3 regions of the Mesorhizobium sp. M0119 genome follow, and region 1 is predicted to be linked to each of the others. Evidence: predicted binding sites of a transcription regulator. Region 1 holds the regulator's gene; each other region holds the start of a gene.
What was found. The regulator PhoB, encoded in region 1, activates phosphate uptake and scavenging genes when phosphate is short. The targets are predictions, from matches to a motif close to TGTCATNNANCTGTCAT.
Positions count from the first base shown of each region.

Region 2: a site for PhoB is predicted at 2,446-2,462, ahead of ugpB (sn-glycerol-3-phosphate ABC transporter substrate-binding protein UgpB). Genes of this name have one in related genera too.
Region 3: a site for PhoB is predicted at 2,732-2,748, ahead of NKJ40_RS08895 (YdcH family protein). Genes of this name have one in related genera too.

Region 1 covers NZ_JAMYTU010000055.1:7,825-13,446, reverse strand. The annotation lists gene xylF (D-xylose ABC transporter substrate-binding protein) at 1-697, opposite strand, end outside; gene NKJ40_RS28755 (ROK family protein) at 983-2,227, shown strand; gene phoB (phosphate regulon transcriptional regulator PhoB) at 2,237-2,926, opposite strand; gene phoU (phosphate signaling complex protein PhoU) at 2,943-3,650, opposite strand; gene pstB (phosphate ABC transporter ATP-binding protein PstB) at 3,683-4,486, opposite strand; gene pstA (phosphate ABC transporter permease PstA) at 4,483-5,334, opposite strand; gene pstC (phosphate ABC transporter permease subunit PstC) at 5,338-5,622, opposite strand, start outside.
Region 2 covers NZ_JAMYTU010000022.1:35,762-41,383, reverse strand. The annotation lists gene ugpE (sn-glycerol-3-phosphate ABC transporter permease UgpE) at 1-98, opposite strand, end outside; gene ugpA (sn-glycerol-3-phosphate ABC transporter permease UgpA) at 107-991, opposite strand; gene ugpB (sn-glycerol-3-phosphate ABC transporter substrate-binding protein UgpB) at 1,073-2,383, opposite strand; gene NKJ40_RS20290 (bifunctional diguanylate cyclase/phosphodiesterase) at 2,681-5,113, shown strand; gene tlpA (thiol:disulfide interchange protein TlpA) at 5,116-5,622, opposite strand, start outside.
Region 3 covers NZ_JAMYTU010000006.1:213,373-218,994, reverse strand. The annotation lists gene NKJ40_RS08910 (phosphoglycerate kinase) at 1-9, opposite strand, end outside; gene NKJ40_RS08905 (lytic transglycosylase domain-containing protein) at 171-1,025, opposite strand; gene ispG (flavodoxin-dependent (E)-4-hydroxy-3-methylbut-2-enyl-diphosphate synthase) at 1,030-2,283, opposite strand; gene NKJ40_RS08895 (YdcH family protein) at 2,483-2,662, opposite strand; gene NKJ40_RS08890 (YdcH family protein) at 2,903-3,106, shown strand; gene NKJ40_RS08885 (IclR family transcriptional regulator) at 3,158-3,961, opposite strand; gene NKJ40_RS08880 (transporter substrate-binding protein) at 4,089-4,970, shown strand; gene NKJ40_RS08875 (amino acid ABC transporter permease) at 5,039-5,622, shown strand, end outside.

The sequences.
Region 1 (5,622 bases):
GCGCCGTCAGAGCGGCGACGACACCGCCGGCAGTGCCGTCGTTAGCGGCGACCACGGCATCGACCTTGTTGTCGTTCGCGGTCAGGAACTGTTCCATGTTTTTCTGAGCGTTGGCCGGCAGCCAGCCGTCGGTATAGGCCTCGCCGACATTCTTGATCTTGCCGCTGTCGATAGCGTCCTTCAGCACTTCCATCGAACCGGCAAACAGGAAATCGGCATTCGGATCGGCGCCCGAGCCCTTGATGAAGACGTAGTTGCCTTCCGGCTTCACCTTGAACACTTCGCGGGCCTGCATGCGGCCGACTTCCTTGTTGTCGAAGGTCAGGTAAAAGACGTCCTTGTTCTCGATCAGCCGGTCGTAGCCGACAACCGGAATACCTTCGTCCAGCGCCTTTTGCACGGCTGGCCCGATGGCCGAGGCGTCCTGCGCCAAGATGATCAGTGCGTTGGCGCCCTGCGAGATCAGGCTCTCGACGTCGGTGAGCTGCTTGCCGGGGTTGGACTGTGCGTCGGCGGAAATATACTTGTCGCCGGCGGCCTCGATGGCCGCCTTCATTGCGGCCTCGTCCGTCTTCCAGCGCTCTTCCTGGAAGTTCGACCAGGAAACGCCGATCACCTTGTCTTTAGCCTGCGCCACCGACGCCAGCGCCAGCGTCATGGCGACACCCGCCAGAATGGCGGTCGTGAATTTCTTCATCATATCCTCCCTGCGCCGCGTACGGCGTGACCAATTGGCTCAAAGACCAGCTTAGAAGCTCTAATTTTTTCGAGCCTCGAAAAAATACTGGCCCGATCTCCGGCTGCTGTCAACATCGATTCTGATGGATTTTGATGACTCTGCGAGTTTTTTCGAGCGTCGGAATAAACGATGACAGCGCCACCGGCATCTGACACTATTTGCCTGCATCCGACACTATTTGTCGGACATTACCGACGGCTTCCGGTTCATGAGCGGCCGCGGCAACCGGGAGGAAAGCAAACGATGTCGGTCGGAATCCGCCATGACGATTTGCGCCGGCGCAACCGGGCGATGGTGATCTCGGCGGTGCGCCGGGCCGGCCAGCCATCGCGTACTGAGATCGCAGCAACCACCGGCCTCAGTCATTCGACCATATCGGCGATCTCCTCCGACCTGATACGGGAAGGCATCCTCGCCGAGAGCAAGGCAAGTGAGCCCGTTTCGTTGAAACGCGGTCGTCCGCAGGTCGGCCTCGCCCTCAACCCGGAAGCGGCGGCGGTGCTGACCGTGGTTTTGTCGCTGAATTTCCTGTCGGCCGCCATTATCGACTATGCGGGACAGGTGGTCGCCGAGGAACAGCGCCGGCTGGACACGCTGACCATGCCGCGCGACGAACTGATCCGCGAATGCATGGCCATCGTCCGGCGCCGGCTCGAGGATCCAGACCTTGACGTCCGCAGTGTCGCCCGCATTGCCCTGGCGATTCAGGGCATTACCGACTCCCCTGCACGCGCCCTGCTGTGGTCGCCGATCACGCCGCAGACCGATATCGCCTTTGCCGACATGCTGGAGGACGAATTCGGCATCCCGGCCACGGTGGAGAACGACTGCAATATGATGGCGGTGGCTTTGCGCTGGCGCGATCCGGATCGCTATCGCGACGACTTCATCGCCATCCTGCTTTCGCACGGCATCGGCATGGGGCTGGTGCTCAAGGGCGAGCTGTTCACCGGCACGCATTCCTCGGGCGGCGAGTTTGGCCACATGATCCATCGTCCGGGCGGCGCGCTCTGCCGTTGCGGACGACGCGGCTGCATCGAGGCCTACGCCGGCAATTACGCCATCTGGCGCAACGCCAGGCAGATGAGCGAAGACAGCGAACCCATCGCCGACGTCAGCGACGCCGACATGCGCGCACTGGCGGCCCGGGCACGCGAGAAAGATGGGCCGGAACGCGAGGCCTACCGCAAGGCCGGCGAAGCGCTGGGTTTCGGTCTCGGCTCGCTGTTCGCGCTGATCGATCCGGCGCCGGTCGCGATGGTCGGCGCCAGTGCCGCCGCCTTCGATCTGATCGAGCCGGCCTTGCGCCAGGCCATCGCCCAGACCGCCGGCGGCCAGCATTCGGGCTCGATCTCCTTCGACACCGAACCAAACGAATTGCCGCTGATCCGCGAAGGCTGCGCGATGCGGGCGTTAAGCTTCGTCGACCAGGAGATTTTCGCGCCGGGCGCGCAAATGAGGCCCGGCGTCAGAAAGCACGTAGCCTGACCAGGCGGGTCAATCTTCCCTGATCGCATAACCGGCACCGCGGATGGTGCGGATGACATCCGGCATGCGGCCGTTGTTGACGGCTTTGCGCAGCCGGCCGACATGGACGTCCACTGTGCGTTCGTCGATGTAGATTGTCTCGCCCCAGACATTATCGAGCAACTGGCTGCGCGAGAAGACGCGGCCCGGATGCCGCATCATGAACTCGAGCAGCCGGAATTCGGTCGGCCCGAGCCTGATCTCGCTCTTCTTGCGATAGACCCTGTGCGATTCGCGATCGAGCACGATGTCGCCGACCTTCAGCACGCTGGACAGCACTTCAGGCTTGGCGCGGCGCAGCAGCGCCTTGACCCTGGCCATGAATTCCGGTGTCGAAAACGGTTTGACCAGATAGTCGTCGGCGCCGGTCGAAAGACCGCGCACCCTGTCGCTCTCCTCGCCGCGCGCGGTCAGCATGATGATCGGCAGCCGCTCGGTTTCGGGGCGCACCCGCAACCGGCGGCAGAGCTCGATGCCGGAAACCGCTGGTATCATCCAGTCGAGCACCAGAAGGTCGGGCACATTCTCCTGCAAACGGATCTCGGCTTCGTCGCCGCGTGTCACCACCTCGACCTGGTAGCCTTCGGATTCGAGATTGTAGCGGAGCAGCACACCCAACGGCTCCTCGTCCTCCACCACCATTATGCGTGGTGCGATCATCGGCTGGGCACCCCCATCATGTCACCGGTGCGGACATTGTCGTTTCGTCCTGCTTCGGACGATTGACCGGCAATTGCTCCCCGGTCAGCACATAATACGCATTTTCGGCGATGTTGGTGACATGGTCGCCGATCCGCTCCAGATTCTTGGCGCAGAACAGCAGGTGCGTGCAAGCGGTGATGTTGCGCGGATCTTCCATCATGTAGGTCAACAGCTCGCGGAACACGGACGTGTATTTGACGTCGATGCGCTCGTCGGCGGCACGCAGCTTGGCCAACCCGGCCGCATCGCCTGCAGCATATTCCTCGATGACGCCCTGCACCTGGATGAGCACCAGCTGCGCCATCGCGTCGATGGAATGCGACAGGTCGCGCGGTGTGACGTTGAGGCCGACCGCACTCACACGCTTGGCGATATTCTTGGCAAGGTCGCCGATGCGTTCCAGGTCGCCGGCCATACGGATCGCTCCGACCACATGGCGAAGATCGTGGGCCATCGGCTGGCGTTTGGCGATCAGGGTGATGGCGCGATCGTCCAGTTCGCGCTGACGCGCATCCATGATGGCGTCGTCGGAAACGACGCGTTGCGCCAGCACATTGTCGGAATTCAACAGGGCCTTGGTTGCCCCGCCGACCATCGAACCGGCGAGGTCGGCCATGTCGCGGATCAGCTTGCTGATCTGCTCGAGATCCTCGTCGAAAGAAGCGACTGTGTGTTCGCCCATGGTCCTGTCCTCATATGCATGATCGGAACGGCTCAGCCGAAGCGGCCGGTGATGTAGTCCTGCGTGCGCTTCTCGCGGGGCGACGTGAAGATCTTCTCGGTCCGGTCGAACTCGACCAGTTCACCCAGATACATGAAGGCGGTCTGGCGCGACACGCGCGCCGCCTGCTGCATGTTGTGGGTGACGATGACGATCGTGTAGTCGGCTTGCAATTCGTCGATCAGTTCCTCGATCTTTGCGGTCGACAACGGGTCGAGTGCGGACGCCGGTTCGTCGAGCAGAATGACTTCCGGCTTCACGGCCACGGTGCGGGCGATGCAGAGCCGCTGCTGCTGGCCGCCGGACAGGCTCAAGCCGCTGGCGTTGAGCTTGTCCTTGACCTCGCTCCACAGCGCGGCGCGCTTCAATGCCTGTTCGACGCGGCCGTCCATCTCGGATTTGCCGAGATTCTCATAGAGCCTGACGCCGAAGGCGATGTTCTCGTAGATCGACATCGGGAACGGTGTCGGCTTCTGGAACACCATGCCGATCTTGGTCCTCAGGAGGTTGAGATCCTGCGACCGGTCGAGAATGTTCTGGCCGTCGAGCAGCACCTGGCCCTCGGCCGTCTGTTTCGGGTAGAGCTCGTAGATGCGGTTGAACACACGCAGCAGCGTCGATTTCCCGCAGCCCGAAGGCCCAATGAAGGCCGTGACACTGCGCTCGGGCAGCGACAGGCTGATGTCCTTTAGCGCCTTGCTCTGGCCGTAGTAGAAGTTGAGGTTCTTGACCTCGATCTTCGTCTTCTCGGCGACCGTTTCGGTCATCGTCATGTCCGGGGACAACATCTGTGTCATCTGTCCTCTCTGCGTCCGGTAAGGCTGCGGGCGAGGATGCTCAAGCCCAGAACCGTCAGGGTGATTATGAGTGCGCCGGTCCACGCCAGCTGCTGCCATTCCTCGTAAGGGCTGAGAGCGAACTGGAAGATGGTCACCGGCAGGCTGGCCATCGGCGCGTTGATATTGCTGCTCCAGAACTGGTTGTTGAGCGCGGTGAAGAGCAGCGGCGCCGTCTCGCCGGAAATGCGTGCTATCGCCAGCAATATACCGGTGACGATGCCGGACAATGCGGCGCGATAGGCGACCGAACGGATCACCACCCAGCGCGGCGCGCCGATCGCGGCACCGGCTTCACGCAACGCGTTCGGTACCAGGTTGAGCATGTCTTCAGTGGTGCGCACGACCACCGGAATGACCAGGATGGCAAGCGCCACGGCGCCGGCAATGGCCGAGAAATGTCCCATTGGCCGCACCATCAGCTCATAGACGAACAAGCCGATGATGATCGACGGCGCCGACAACAGGATGTCGTTGATGAAGCGGACGACGGTGGTGATGCGCGAAAAGCGCCCATACTCGGCCATGTAGGTTCCCGCCAGCACGCCGATCGGCGTGCCGACCACAACGGCGATGATCGTCATCAGCAGGCTGCCCGCGATGGCATTGAGCAGGCCGCCGGCCTCGCCGGGTGGTGGCGTCATCTCGGTGAAGACCGCGAGCGAAAGCCCGGCCGTACCCTTATAGACCAGCGCGCCGAGGATGAGCGCCAGCCAGGCAAGCCCGATGCCGGCGGCGACGACGCAAAGCGCCATCATCACCGAATTCCTGGCTTTGCGGCGGCTGTGGAGCGATGAGGATGTCGACATCGGTCAGGCTCCCGTACGGGCGTCGATCCGCATCAGCATATAGCGGGCGGCGGCAAGGATCAGGAAGGTGATGACGAACAGGATCAGGCCGAGCGAAACCAGCGAGGAGGTGTAGAGGTCGCCGTCGGCCTCCGTGAATTCATTGGCGATGGTCGCCGAGATCGTCGTGCCCGGCGCGAACAGAGAGGCACTGATGCGGTGCGCGTTGCCGATGACGAAGGTCACCGCCATGGTCTCGCCGAGCGCCCGGCCGAGACCAAGCATGACGCCGCCCATGATGCCGATGCG
Region 2 (5,622 bases), on a different contig from region 1:
GCCACGAAGGTGTAGTAGATCGGAAAAGCCACGATCAATATGCCAAGGATGAGCACGGCATGGGCGATGAAGGTGCGGAGCGGGGACTGGCCGATCATCGCTGCCCTCAGCCGTAATGGACTTTGCGTTCCACATAGCGGAACTGGATCGCTGTGAGCGCGATGACGATGGCCATCAGGATGACCGACTGCGCCGCCGAGTCGCCCAGGATCAGATTGACGAAGCCGTCATTGTAGACCTTGTAGACCAGCGTCTCGGTCGTCTTGCCCGGCCCGCCGCCGGTGACGGCATGAACGATGCCGAACGTGTCGAACAGGGCATAGACGGTGTTGACGACCAGCAGGAAAAAGGTTGTCGGCGCAAGCAGCGGGAAGACGATGGTCCAGAAGCGCTTGGTTTCGCCGGCGCCGTCCATGGCCGCCGCTTCGATCAGCGTTTTCGGCACCGCCTGCAGGCCGGCGACGAAGAACAGGAAATTGTAGCTGATCTGCTTCCAGGCAGCAGCCGACACCAGCAGGATCATCGCGTGGGTGCCGTTGAGCAGTGGGTCCCATGCGATGCCGAGGCTTCTCAGCAAATAGGCCAACGAGCCGATCGAAGGGTTGAACAGAAAAAGCCAAAGCATGCCGGCAATCGCCGGCGCCACGGCATAAGGCCATATCAACAGTGTGCGGTAGAGGCCTTTGCCGCGCACGGCCTTCTCGGCCATGACCGCGAGAAGCAGGGCCACAACCATGGCAACGATCGCGGTCGCAAGCGAGAACACCACCGTGACTTTGATCGAGTTGAGGTAGGCCGGATCGGCCAGCACCTTCCGGAAATTGACAAACCAGACGAACCTGCTCTTCAGCCCGAACGGGTCTTGCCTGAGCATCGACTGGTAAAGCGCCTGACCGGCCGGCCAGTAGAAGAAAACCAGGGTGATGGCGAGTTGTGGTGCCACCAGCAGGTAGGGCAGGATCTTGTTGGGAAAGACGATGCGTGCAGACAGGCTGATTTCCCTCGCTATCCAGGCATCGCCCACGCGCGCTCGCGCGGGCGATATTCCAACCGACTAACCGGGATGGTCTCGTTAGTTGTCCAGGGCTTCCTTGATCGCGGCGTTGCCGCGCACGACCGCATTGTCGAGCGCCTGCTGGGCGGTTTGCTGGCCGGCCAGCATCTTCTCCAGCTCCTCGTTCTGGATATCGCGCACCTGCGGCAGATTCGGCAGGCGCACGCCCTTCGAGTTGTCGGTCGGCGACTTTCCGGTCATCTGCAGGATGGGTGTCTCGCGGCCGGGGTTCTTGTCATAGAAGCCTGATTTCTTGGTCGCCTCGTATGCGGCGAGCGTCACCGGCAGGTATCCCGACTTCTGGTGCAGATATTCCTGCACATCAGTCTTGGACAGATAGGCAAAGAAGGCGGCAACGCCCTTGTATTCCTCGTCCGACTTGTTGCCGAACACCCACAGGCTGGCACCGCCCGGCGTCGTGTTCTGCGGGGCACCCTTGGCGTCGCTGTCGTAGGGAAGCTGGCCGATGCCATAGTTCATGCCGGACTTGACGATATCGCCGAGGCCGCCCGACGATTCGGTGAAGATGCCGCATTCGCCGGCGAGGAATATCTGCTTGGCTTCGGAGGTGCGCCCGCCATATTTGAACGTGCCGTCCTTGGCCAGGTCAGCGAGCGCCTTGAAGTGGTTGACGAAAATCGGCGCATTGATCTTGAGTTCGACATCACCGCCAGCCAGGCCATTCTGCTGAGTGGCCCAAGGCACGTCGTTCCACGCCGCGAAATTCTCCAGATGGATCCAGGTCAGCCAGGTCGAGGTATAGCCGCAAGAGGCGGCGCCGCTCGTCTTGATCTTCTTGGCAGCTTCCCACACCTCGTTCCAAGTCTTGGGCGGATTGTTCGCGTCGAGGCCTGCCTTCTGGAAGATGTCCTTGTTGTAGTAGAGGATCGGTGAGGAAGAGTTGTAGGGGAACGACAGCATGGTGCCGTCCGGCTTCGAATAATAGCCGACGATGCCGGGCAGATATTGGCTCTTGTCGAAGGTCATCCCGGCGCCGGTCATCACATCGGCCACCGGCTTGATCGCACCCTCGGCCGCCATCATCACGCCGGTGCCGACATCGAACACCTGGAGGATATCGGGCGCCTGGCCGGCGCGGAAAGCGGCGATGCCGGCATTCAGCGTCTCCGGATAGGTGCCCTTGAACACCGGAACGAGCTCATAGTCGCTCTGGCTGGCGTTGAAATCCTTGGAGATCTTGGCGACGACCTCGGCGTTGGCGCCGGTCATGGCGTGCCACCAGCTGATCTGCGTGACGGCGAAGGCGGAGGTGGTGGAAAGCAGGGTCAAGGTGGCGGCAATACCGGCCGCGAAGCCGAAGAACTTCATGTTTCATCTCCAGTTTATCATTGGCGAAAGGGGCACTTCCGCAAAGCCAATATGTGGCGCTGATGACAATCGGACAACGGTTTTGTTGCGGATCAATGAACATCATTTCTTCCTAAAGTGCACTCGCTACCGAAAGCGGGGCACCAGAAACCACATCACCGCTTTTTCGGCGCAGCGGCGCCGTTTTTCCCCTGAAAAGGTCGGCCTCACCGCCCACGGGTTAACCATTCGTTAAAATCTCCAACTGCTAATCAGTCACACCTCCCCTGTTAGTTTTGGCAGACCGAGTGAACCAGGATGCTGACGGTCTATAATTGTATCGTAAATCAGCACGATTTGAGACTCGTTGCGCTCGCCGCACTCGTCTGTGGAATTTCTTGTTTCTCAGCAGTTAATCTCCTTAAGCATGTCGGCCGATCGGCTGACCGAAACCGGCTTGTCTGGCTGATGATCGCCGCGGCTTCGACCGGGTTCGGCATATGGGCGACGCATTTCATCGCCATGACTGCGTTTACGCCGGGAATACCGAACGCATACGATCCGGGATTATCCGCCTTTTCGCTTGCCGCCGCCGTCATCCTGACCGCGCTTGGGATGTGGGTCGCCACCTTGCGCCGCGGCATCGACCATTTCCTCGTCGGCGGCGCCATTCTGGGCGGCGCCATCGCGACGATGCACTACATCGGCATGGCGGCTTTCGAGGTCGAAGGCCGGGTCGTATGGAACCTGCTCCTTGTCGCGATATCGCTTCTGGCCGGCGTGACCCTCGCGGCACTGGCGCTCCTTGTCGTCTTGCGCCGCCCGTCAGCGCTCGCCACTCTCGGCGGCGCCGCGCTTTTGACGCTGGCGATTTGCAGCTTGCATTTCATCGCGATGGCCGCGGTGTCGATCATTCCGGATTCCTCGATTGAAATATCCGAACATTCCATCGAGCCCATTTCCCAGGCCTTTGCCGCAGCGGTCGCCAGCCTGGCAATCCTTGTGCTGTCGGGTGCTGCGCTGTGGATCGACCTGCGCTTTCGCCGCCAGAAGCTCGAGGCCGATCGCATGCACGATCTCGCCAATGCGGCGGTGGAAGGTCTGATCGTTTGCGATGGCACCCGCATCGTCAGCGCCAATGACAGTATGGCGAAGCTGACCGGAACAGCGACAGCTACCCTCAACACGATGCAACTCGGCGAGCTTTTCGACGGACAGAGCGCAGCCGATATGTCCGGCTTCGGCGAACAAGCGCAGGAAGCAAAATTAAGGGGCAGCGACGGCACGAGAATTCCTGTCGAGCTGATCGCCAGGAACATCACTTACTGCGGCAGGCCTCATACGGTGCTTGCCGTTCGCGACATCCGTGAGCGCAAGAAGGCGGAAGAAGAGATCCTCCGCCTCGCGCATTTCGATCCACTTACCGGGCTTGCCAACCGGCGGAGCTTTTCTTCCCGGCTGGAAGCAGAATTCGCCTCGACGGATCGTGGCGGCAAGGATGGATATCTGGCGCTCCTGCTGCTCGACCTCGACCGGTTCAAGCAGGTCAACGACCTCTACGGCCACGGCGCCGGCGACGCCATGCTGCAGAAGCTGGCGCACTGCATTGCCGGCATCCCGCGCCAAGGGCAGTTGCTCGCGCGTCTCGGCGGCGATGAATTTGCCATCATAGCTCCGAACCTCCCCGACCCCCTGGCCGCAGGCCGGATAGCCGAGGACTTGCTGGCGGCGATCCGGGAGGAGAACAGGGTTTCGGTCGGCTCCGGCCTTGTCTCGGCCAGCATCGGCATCGCCTTCTTTCCGCTGGATGCCGAAGACCAGGCCGGGCTGATCAGCCACGCCGACACGGCACTCCATCGCGCCAAAACCGAAGGCAGGGACACTTACCGGTTTTTCGAGATAGCCATGGGCACCGCGGCCCGCGACAAGCGCGTGATGGAGCATGAATTGCGCCAGGCGATCGCCCGCAAGGAGTTCCACCTCGTCTACCAGCCCCAGAAGGAGATCCGCGGCGGCAGGATGATCGGCTTCGAAGCCCTGGTCCGTTGGCAGCACCCTGAGCGGGGTGACATTTCTCCGGCTGTTTTCATCCCCGTGGCAGAGGACAGTGGCGCGATCGCGCAGATCGGCGACTGGGTGCTGACGACAGCCTGTAGCGATGCCGCTCGCTGGACAAACCCGCTGATGGTCGCCGTCAACGTCTCCGCCGTGCAACTTCACAATCCGAACTTCAGCCGCAAGGTGCACGACGCATTGACGAGATCCGGCCTGGCCCCCGGCAGGCTCGAACTGGAGATCACCGAAACGGCCCTGGTGAAGGACATGCCGCGCGCGCTCGCAACCTTGAGGCAGGTCAAGGCGCTTGGCGTGCATGTGGCGATGGACGATTTTGGCACCGGCTATTCTTCGCTGTCCAACCTTAGCGCCTTTCCCTTCGACAAGATCAAGATCGACGGGTCGTTCATCAAATCGGTCGACAAGAACGCCCAGTTCGCGGCGATCGTTCGCGCCGTGCTGGGGCTTGGACGCGGTCTCGGCCTGCCGGTCCTTGCGGAGGGCATCGAGACGCCGGGTGAATTGCAGTTCCTGGACGCCGAGGCTTGCGAGATCGGGCAAGGCTATTATCTCGGCAAACCGGCTCCGATCGAGACATTCGGCGAACTGACGGGCGTGGCCGCTCCGGCAATCCGCACCGCCAGCAGACGCGGTGCAAGCATTGCCGTGCTCAAGCCGCGCCTGCGCACGGTCTGAGCCTATCCTGGCTGAAGCGCCGCCTCGACCAGACGCTTGGCATCCGGCCCCGACCATTCGGCCGGGCCGTTCATATGGGCGATCAGGCAGCCTTGCCCATCGATCAGCATGGTGACCGGCAGACCAAGCGCCAGGCCGCGCGTCTTGACGTCGTTGAACAGCGCCATGGTGGCATCGCGATAGTAGCCGAGCGACTTGACGCCGGTGTCCTCCAGGAACTTCTTCGGCTTGGCATCGTCACCGGCATCGACGTTGACGGCAACAACCTGAAACGCGTCGCTGCCCATCTCCTTCTGCAGCGCATCGAGCGCCGGCATTTCGGCGCGGCAAGGTGCGCACCATGTCGCCCACAGATTGAGCAGCACCGTCTTGCCGGCATGATCGGCGATCGTCGTCGGCTTGCCGTCGGGGCCGTTGAAGGCAAGGCTTTTCAGCGATTGCGGCGGATCCGCCGGCAAAAGCGCGGCAACCTGGCCGGTAGCAGCGGCGGCGATCCTCTTGGCACGGTC
Region 3 (5,622 bases), on a different contig from region 1:
GTCGGCCATGCTGATCCCTTTCGCGAAAAATCGCGGGGACCTTACCCCGCATCGACGACGATGCAAGACCTGCCTAAGGGTTCACCGAAAATATGATTCACGTGTCGAGGACGAAGTGCCCGCGGGGAGCGAGATGGGCAGCAACGACGCGAAACGCACCGACTTGTGGCTTATCGATTGCGGACCACGATGCACGCGCCGCCCACGCTGTGCAGTTTCTGGCAAATATCGTCGGCCCTGGCTTTGGTGTCGGCGCCGATCCGCACCGCATAGATGCCGCGCCTGCCAATCGGTGTGCGCACCCGGCTGACCACCGGATCGCGACCGCTGAGCAAGGCTGGAAACCGGCGCTTCACGTTGCTCCACTGATTGAGCGCCGCGGCGCGACGGAAATTGCCGGCCACCTGCACGCCCCACGGCTTGATGTTGATCGACGACATCGGCACGGTTCTGGACATGATCACCGGCAGCTCGCGGCAAGCGGCAGCGAAACTCGCCTTCTTGTCGAGCGGCCGGATGACGCCGGCATACGCGGCATCGGTGAACTTGTCGGCCGGCTCGCCCATGACGTCCAAAACGTAGCTTTCGGTCTCCATCGGGAGGAATCCGCCGGAATTCAGCCAGCGCGTCACCCGGTTCTCGCCGGCATTGTAGGCTGCGGCGGCGAGGCCGAGATTGCCGAAACCGGATTTCATTTCGGCGAGGTATTTTGCCGAGGCCGGGATCGCCTGTTCGATGTCGAAGGAATTGGCGAGCCCGCGCATCTTGGCGGTACCCGGCATGAATTGGGCGATACCCTCCGCGCCGACGGGGCTGACCGCATTGGGATCGAAACGGCTTTCCTTCCAGATCAGCCGAGCAAAGAAATCCCTGGGCAGGCCGTTCTGGTCGGCATGCGTCTCGATAAGATCGCAAACTCGATCGATCAGCTTCTGCTTGGCGGGCCGCGGCGGATCGGCCTGGACGGCTGTCGCCCAGCCCAGCCCGCAAATGACAACCAGCGTCGCCCCAAGCAAACGCCGCATAGAACTACTCCGCCGCGGCTTTGCCGTGTTGCCCAAATCGCCGTTCGATGTAGTCGGAAACCATTTTCTCGAAATCCGCGGCGATCGACGGGCCGCGCAGCGTCGCCGCCTTCTTGCCGTCGACGAAAACCGGGGCGGTCGGCGTCTCGCCGGTGCCGGGCAGCGAAATGCCGATATCGGCATGTTTGGATTCGCCCGGACCGTTGACGATGCAACCCATCACCGCGACTTTGAGGTTCTCGACGCCGGGATATTGTTCGCGCCACACCGGCATGTTCTTGCGCAGGTCGGCCTGGATGTTCTGGGCAAGCTCCTGGAACACGGTCGAGGTCGTGCGGCCGCAGCCCGGGCAGGCGGCGACGATCGGCACGAACTGCCGGAAGCCCATGGTTTGCAGCAGTTCTTGCGACACCTGCACCTCGCGCGTGCGGTCGCCGTTCGGCTCCGGCGTCAGCGAGATGCGGATGGTGTCGCCGATGCCTTGCTGGAGCAGGATGCCTATGGCCGCGGACGAGGCGACGATGCCTTTCGAGCCCATGCCCGCCTCCGTCAGGCCGAGGTGCAGCGCATGGTCGGAACGGGTGGCAAGCTCGGTGTAGACGGCGATCAGATCCTGCACGCCGCTGACTTTGGCCGATAGGATGATTTTCTCGCGGGCAAGGCCAATCTCTTCGGCCATTTCGGCCGACAGGATCGCCGACTGCACGATTGCCTCGCGCGTCACTTCCTGTGCGGTCAGCGGAAAGCCCTGGGCCTGGTTGTCGTCCATTAGCCGGGTTAGCAGCTCCTGGTCGAGCGAACCCCAATTGACGCCGATACGCACCGGTTTGTCGTATCGGATCGCCATCTCGACGATCGCCGCGAACTGCCGGTCTTTCTTGTCCTTGAAGCCGACATTGCCTGGGTTGATGCGGTATTTGGCCAGTGCCTCGGCGCAGGCCGGATGATCGGCCAGGAGCTTGTGGCCGATATAATGGAAATCGCCGACCAGCGGCACGTCGATGCCGAGCCGTTCCAGCCGCTCGCGGATGGCCGGTACGGCGGCAGCGCTTTCGTCGCGATCGACGGTTATGCGCACGATCTCGGAGCCGGCGCGATGCAGCGCCGCCACCTGCGCGACCGTCTGGTCGACATCGGCCGTGTCGGTGTTGGTCATCGACTGAACGACGACCGGCGCGCCGCCACCGACCATCACGCCGCCGACATCGACACCGACCGACCTGCGGCGTGGGAAGGGTGAGGAAAAATATCCGGTCATGCCGGCTGCCTTTGATCTTGAAGGTCCGGGCATGAGGTGGAGGAGCAAAGATGGCTTGTCAATGGCGACTGGCGCGCAGGCCTAGCAAATCGGTAATGACAAGACGGCAGCTGCCGCAAATCCACGAGTGTTTCCGGCAGCATAGCGATGCCACCGGAAAGATCGCGCGCCGGGCGGCGCTGCTAGTCCTGGAAGGGCTTCAGTGCGTCGTCGGTTTCGCCTTCAGTTTTTCAATCTCGTCCTTGAGCGCCAGCTTGCGCCGCTTGAGATTCACGATTTCGAGGTCGTCTACCGATGGATGGGTCATCGCATCGTCGATTTCCCGTTCGATGTCGCCGTGTTTCCGCTGCAGCTCATCAAGATGGGATGCAAGAGACATGATTGGTTCTCCCTTTCATGGTTTCCTCGATTGCAGCCGCCAAGGTACGTCCACCGCAGGCTCGCTTCTGTGACGGCATAATGACAGTTTGCCACCATCGAGCACCGATGTCGAATGCTGCGTGGTAGCATTCCACGACAATATGAAATGTGGTATGGGCTGCGCGCCGGTGCAAGAAGACCCCCGGTCCCGCCCAATCAGGCCCATAGTTTGGGCGCCGCAGACGTGCAGACGGTAAAGATGTCCGATCAGGAACAGGCAGATATCCGCCTCGAATATTCCCGGCTGAAGCAGGAACACGCCGATTTCGACGCGGCCATCAACGCGATGATCGCCGTGAATTGCGACCCGCTGCAGATCCAGCGCATGAAGAAAAAGAAGCTTTTCCTGAAGGACAGGCTGATGGCGCTGGAAGACAAGATCATTCCAGACATTATTGCTTGAACGAACGCCATTGCTTGAACGAACGCCGGCGCCGGCCTGCTGGAAAGGCGGCTATGCCGCGATCGAAAGCCGTGCGGCGCGCTCGCGCAACAGCGCTATCAGATCGTCGGTCTTTTCGGTCGAGGTATCGATGGGAACCACCAGGCACATCGTCGCCTCGACCCTGCCCGGCGCTGAAAAGACCGGCGCGGCCAGGCATTTTGTGTAGGCATCGACAAGGCCGGAGGTGACGCAGTAGCCGGCCGATTTGGCGACGGCGATGTCGGCTATGAAGTCGTCGAGCCGCAACCTGCGGCCGTCCGGCAGTACGAGATCGTCTTCCGAGACCATATCCTCGATCGCCGCCCTGTCGAAGCCGGCGAGGAGCAGCCGCCCGGACGCTGTCCAGGGAAGCGGTATTTGCAGACCCGTCGCCGAGCTGATCCTGAATGGCCTCGTTCCCGGGCTTGAATGGACGATGGTGTAGCGGCCGCTTTGCAGCATGCACAACTCCGAGGTCTCGCCGGTCTCGCGCGACAAATGGTCGACTTCCTGGCGCCCCCGCCTGAGCAGGTCGTTGCCCCGTACATAGTCCATTCCGTAGAGATAAAGCTTCTTTCCGAAATAGACCCGATTGCCGTCTCCGGCCATCTCCAGCAGGCCAGCGTCGACCAGTGAGCGCACAAGCGTGTAGGTCGTCGAACGCGGCGCGTTCACCCCCTTGGCAAGATCGCCAATGCCGATTGCGCGCTGGGTCGCGTGAAGAAACTCCAGAATCTGGAGGACCCGGTTGAGGCCCTTCTCCCGGGAACCCGAATTCTTGTCCTCGTCCAGACCGACGTCCGATCGAGCGGCCAAGGCATTGCCATCTTGCATTATCGATTCCTGATGTTAATCTGTCTTGTACAGAGTACAGCAGTCTCTTGTAAGGGACAATGATGCCAGTTGCAACCGATGCTGTATTGCTGGTCCAAAGGGGAACACAACACGAGAGGAGGTCGTCGTGAACGACACATCCAAAAGGCGTGAATTTCTGAAACTGGGAATGGCCGGGCTTGCAACGGCCGGAGTGATGAGCGTCGCTACCGCGGTCGACGTTCGGAAAGCGGCGGCCCAGGCAGCGCCCGACAGCCTGCTGCGCACCGTTCTCGAGCGCGGCAAGGTGATCGTCGGCACCGGCAGTACCAATGCGCCCTGGCATTTCGAGAACGACGCCGGCGAACTGGTCGGCATGGACATCACCATGGGTCGCATTCTCGCCAAGGGGCTTTTCGACGATCCGACCAAAGTGGAATTCGTCATGCAGGATCCGGCTCAGCGCATTCCAAACGTGACCACCAACAAGGTCGACATCACCATCCAGTTCATGACCATGACCGCCCAGCGCTCGCAGCTGATCCACTTCTCCAGGCCCTACTACGTCGAAGGCATCGCCTTGCTGACCCTTCCGAACGCCGAAAACAAGACCTTCGACAAGCTGCTTGCCGGCGGTTCGGCGACCCGGATTTCCATCCTGCAAAACGTCGATGCCGAGGCAAACGTGCATATCGTCCTGCCGGAGTCGCAGGTAATGCAGATAGACACGCAGGCCAATGTGCTGCAGGCACTGGAATCGAAGCGCGTCGACGCCGCCGCGGTCGATCTGTCAACGGTGCGCTGGCTCGCCTCGCGCAATCCGGATAAGTACTTCGATGCCGGCAAGAGCTGGTTCTCGATGCTTTATGGTGCCGCGCTGCGGCAGGGCGACCTCGACTGGCTGACCTTCGTCAACCAGACCTTCACCATCGCCATGTTCGGCCATGAAACGGCACTCTACGACGCTGCGTTCAAGGATTATTTCGGACAGGAGCCGCCGGCGCGCCATCCCGGTTTCCCGGTCATCTGATGCAAGAAGGCGGAAGGACAACGTCCTTCCGCCCTCTCTCTCATCACAGCCCTCCATGACGAGGACGCATGGGTTATACCCTCAACTTCAACCTGATCTGGCGGCATTTCGACAAGCTCTGGGGCGGACTGCTGCTCAGCCTCGAGCTGGCCGTAATCTCGATCGCGATCGGCATCGTCATCGGGCTCGTTCTGGCGGTCTGGTACGTGTCGGCCGGACGTGCGGTGCGGACCATCATCGCGGGCTATGTCGAGTTCATCCGCAACGTGCCGCTGATCCTGCTCGTCTATCTGGTCTTCTACGGCTTGCCGACGGTGGTCGACATTGCCTACAGCGCGCAAACCTCATTCATTGCCACGCTGTCGCTCTACAGCGGCGCCTACCTGGTCGAGGTGTTTCGCTCGGGGCTTGAGGCGGTGCCGCGCGGGCAGCTCGACGCCGGCAAGGCAATCGGCCTGACGTCATGGCAAAGGCTGCTCCATGTGCGCCTGCCGACGATGCTGCGCATAACCCTGCCGGCGCTTTCCAACACATTCATATCGCTCTTCAAGGATACGTCGGTGGCGTCGGTCATCTCGGTACCCGAACTCACCTATGGCGCCCAGTGGATCAACTTCAACACGTTCCGCATTGTCGAGGTCTATCTGGTGGT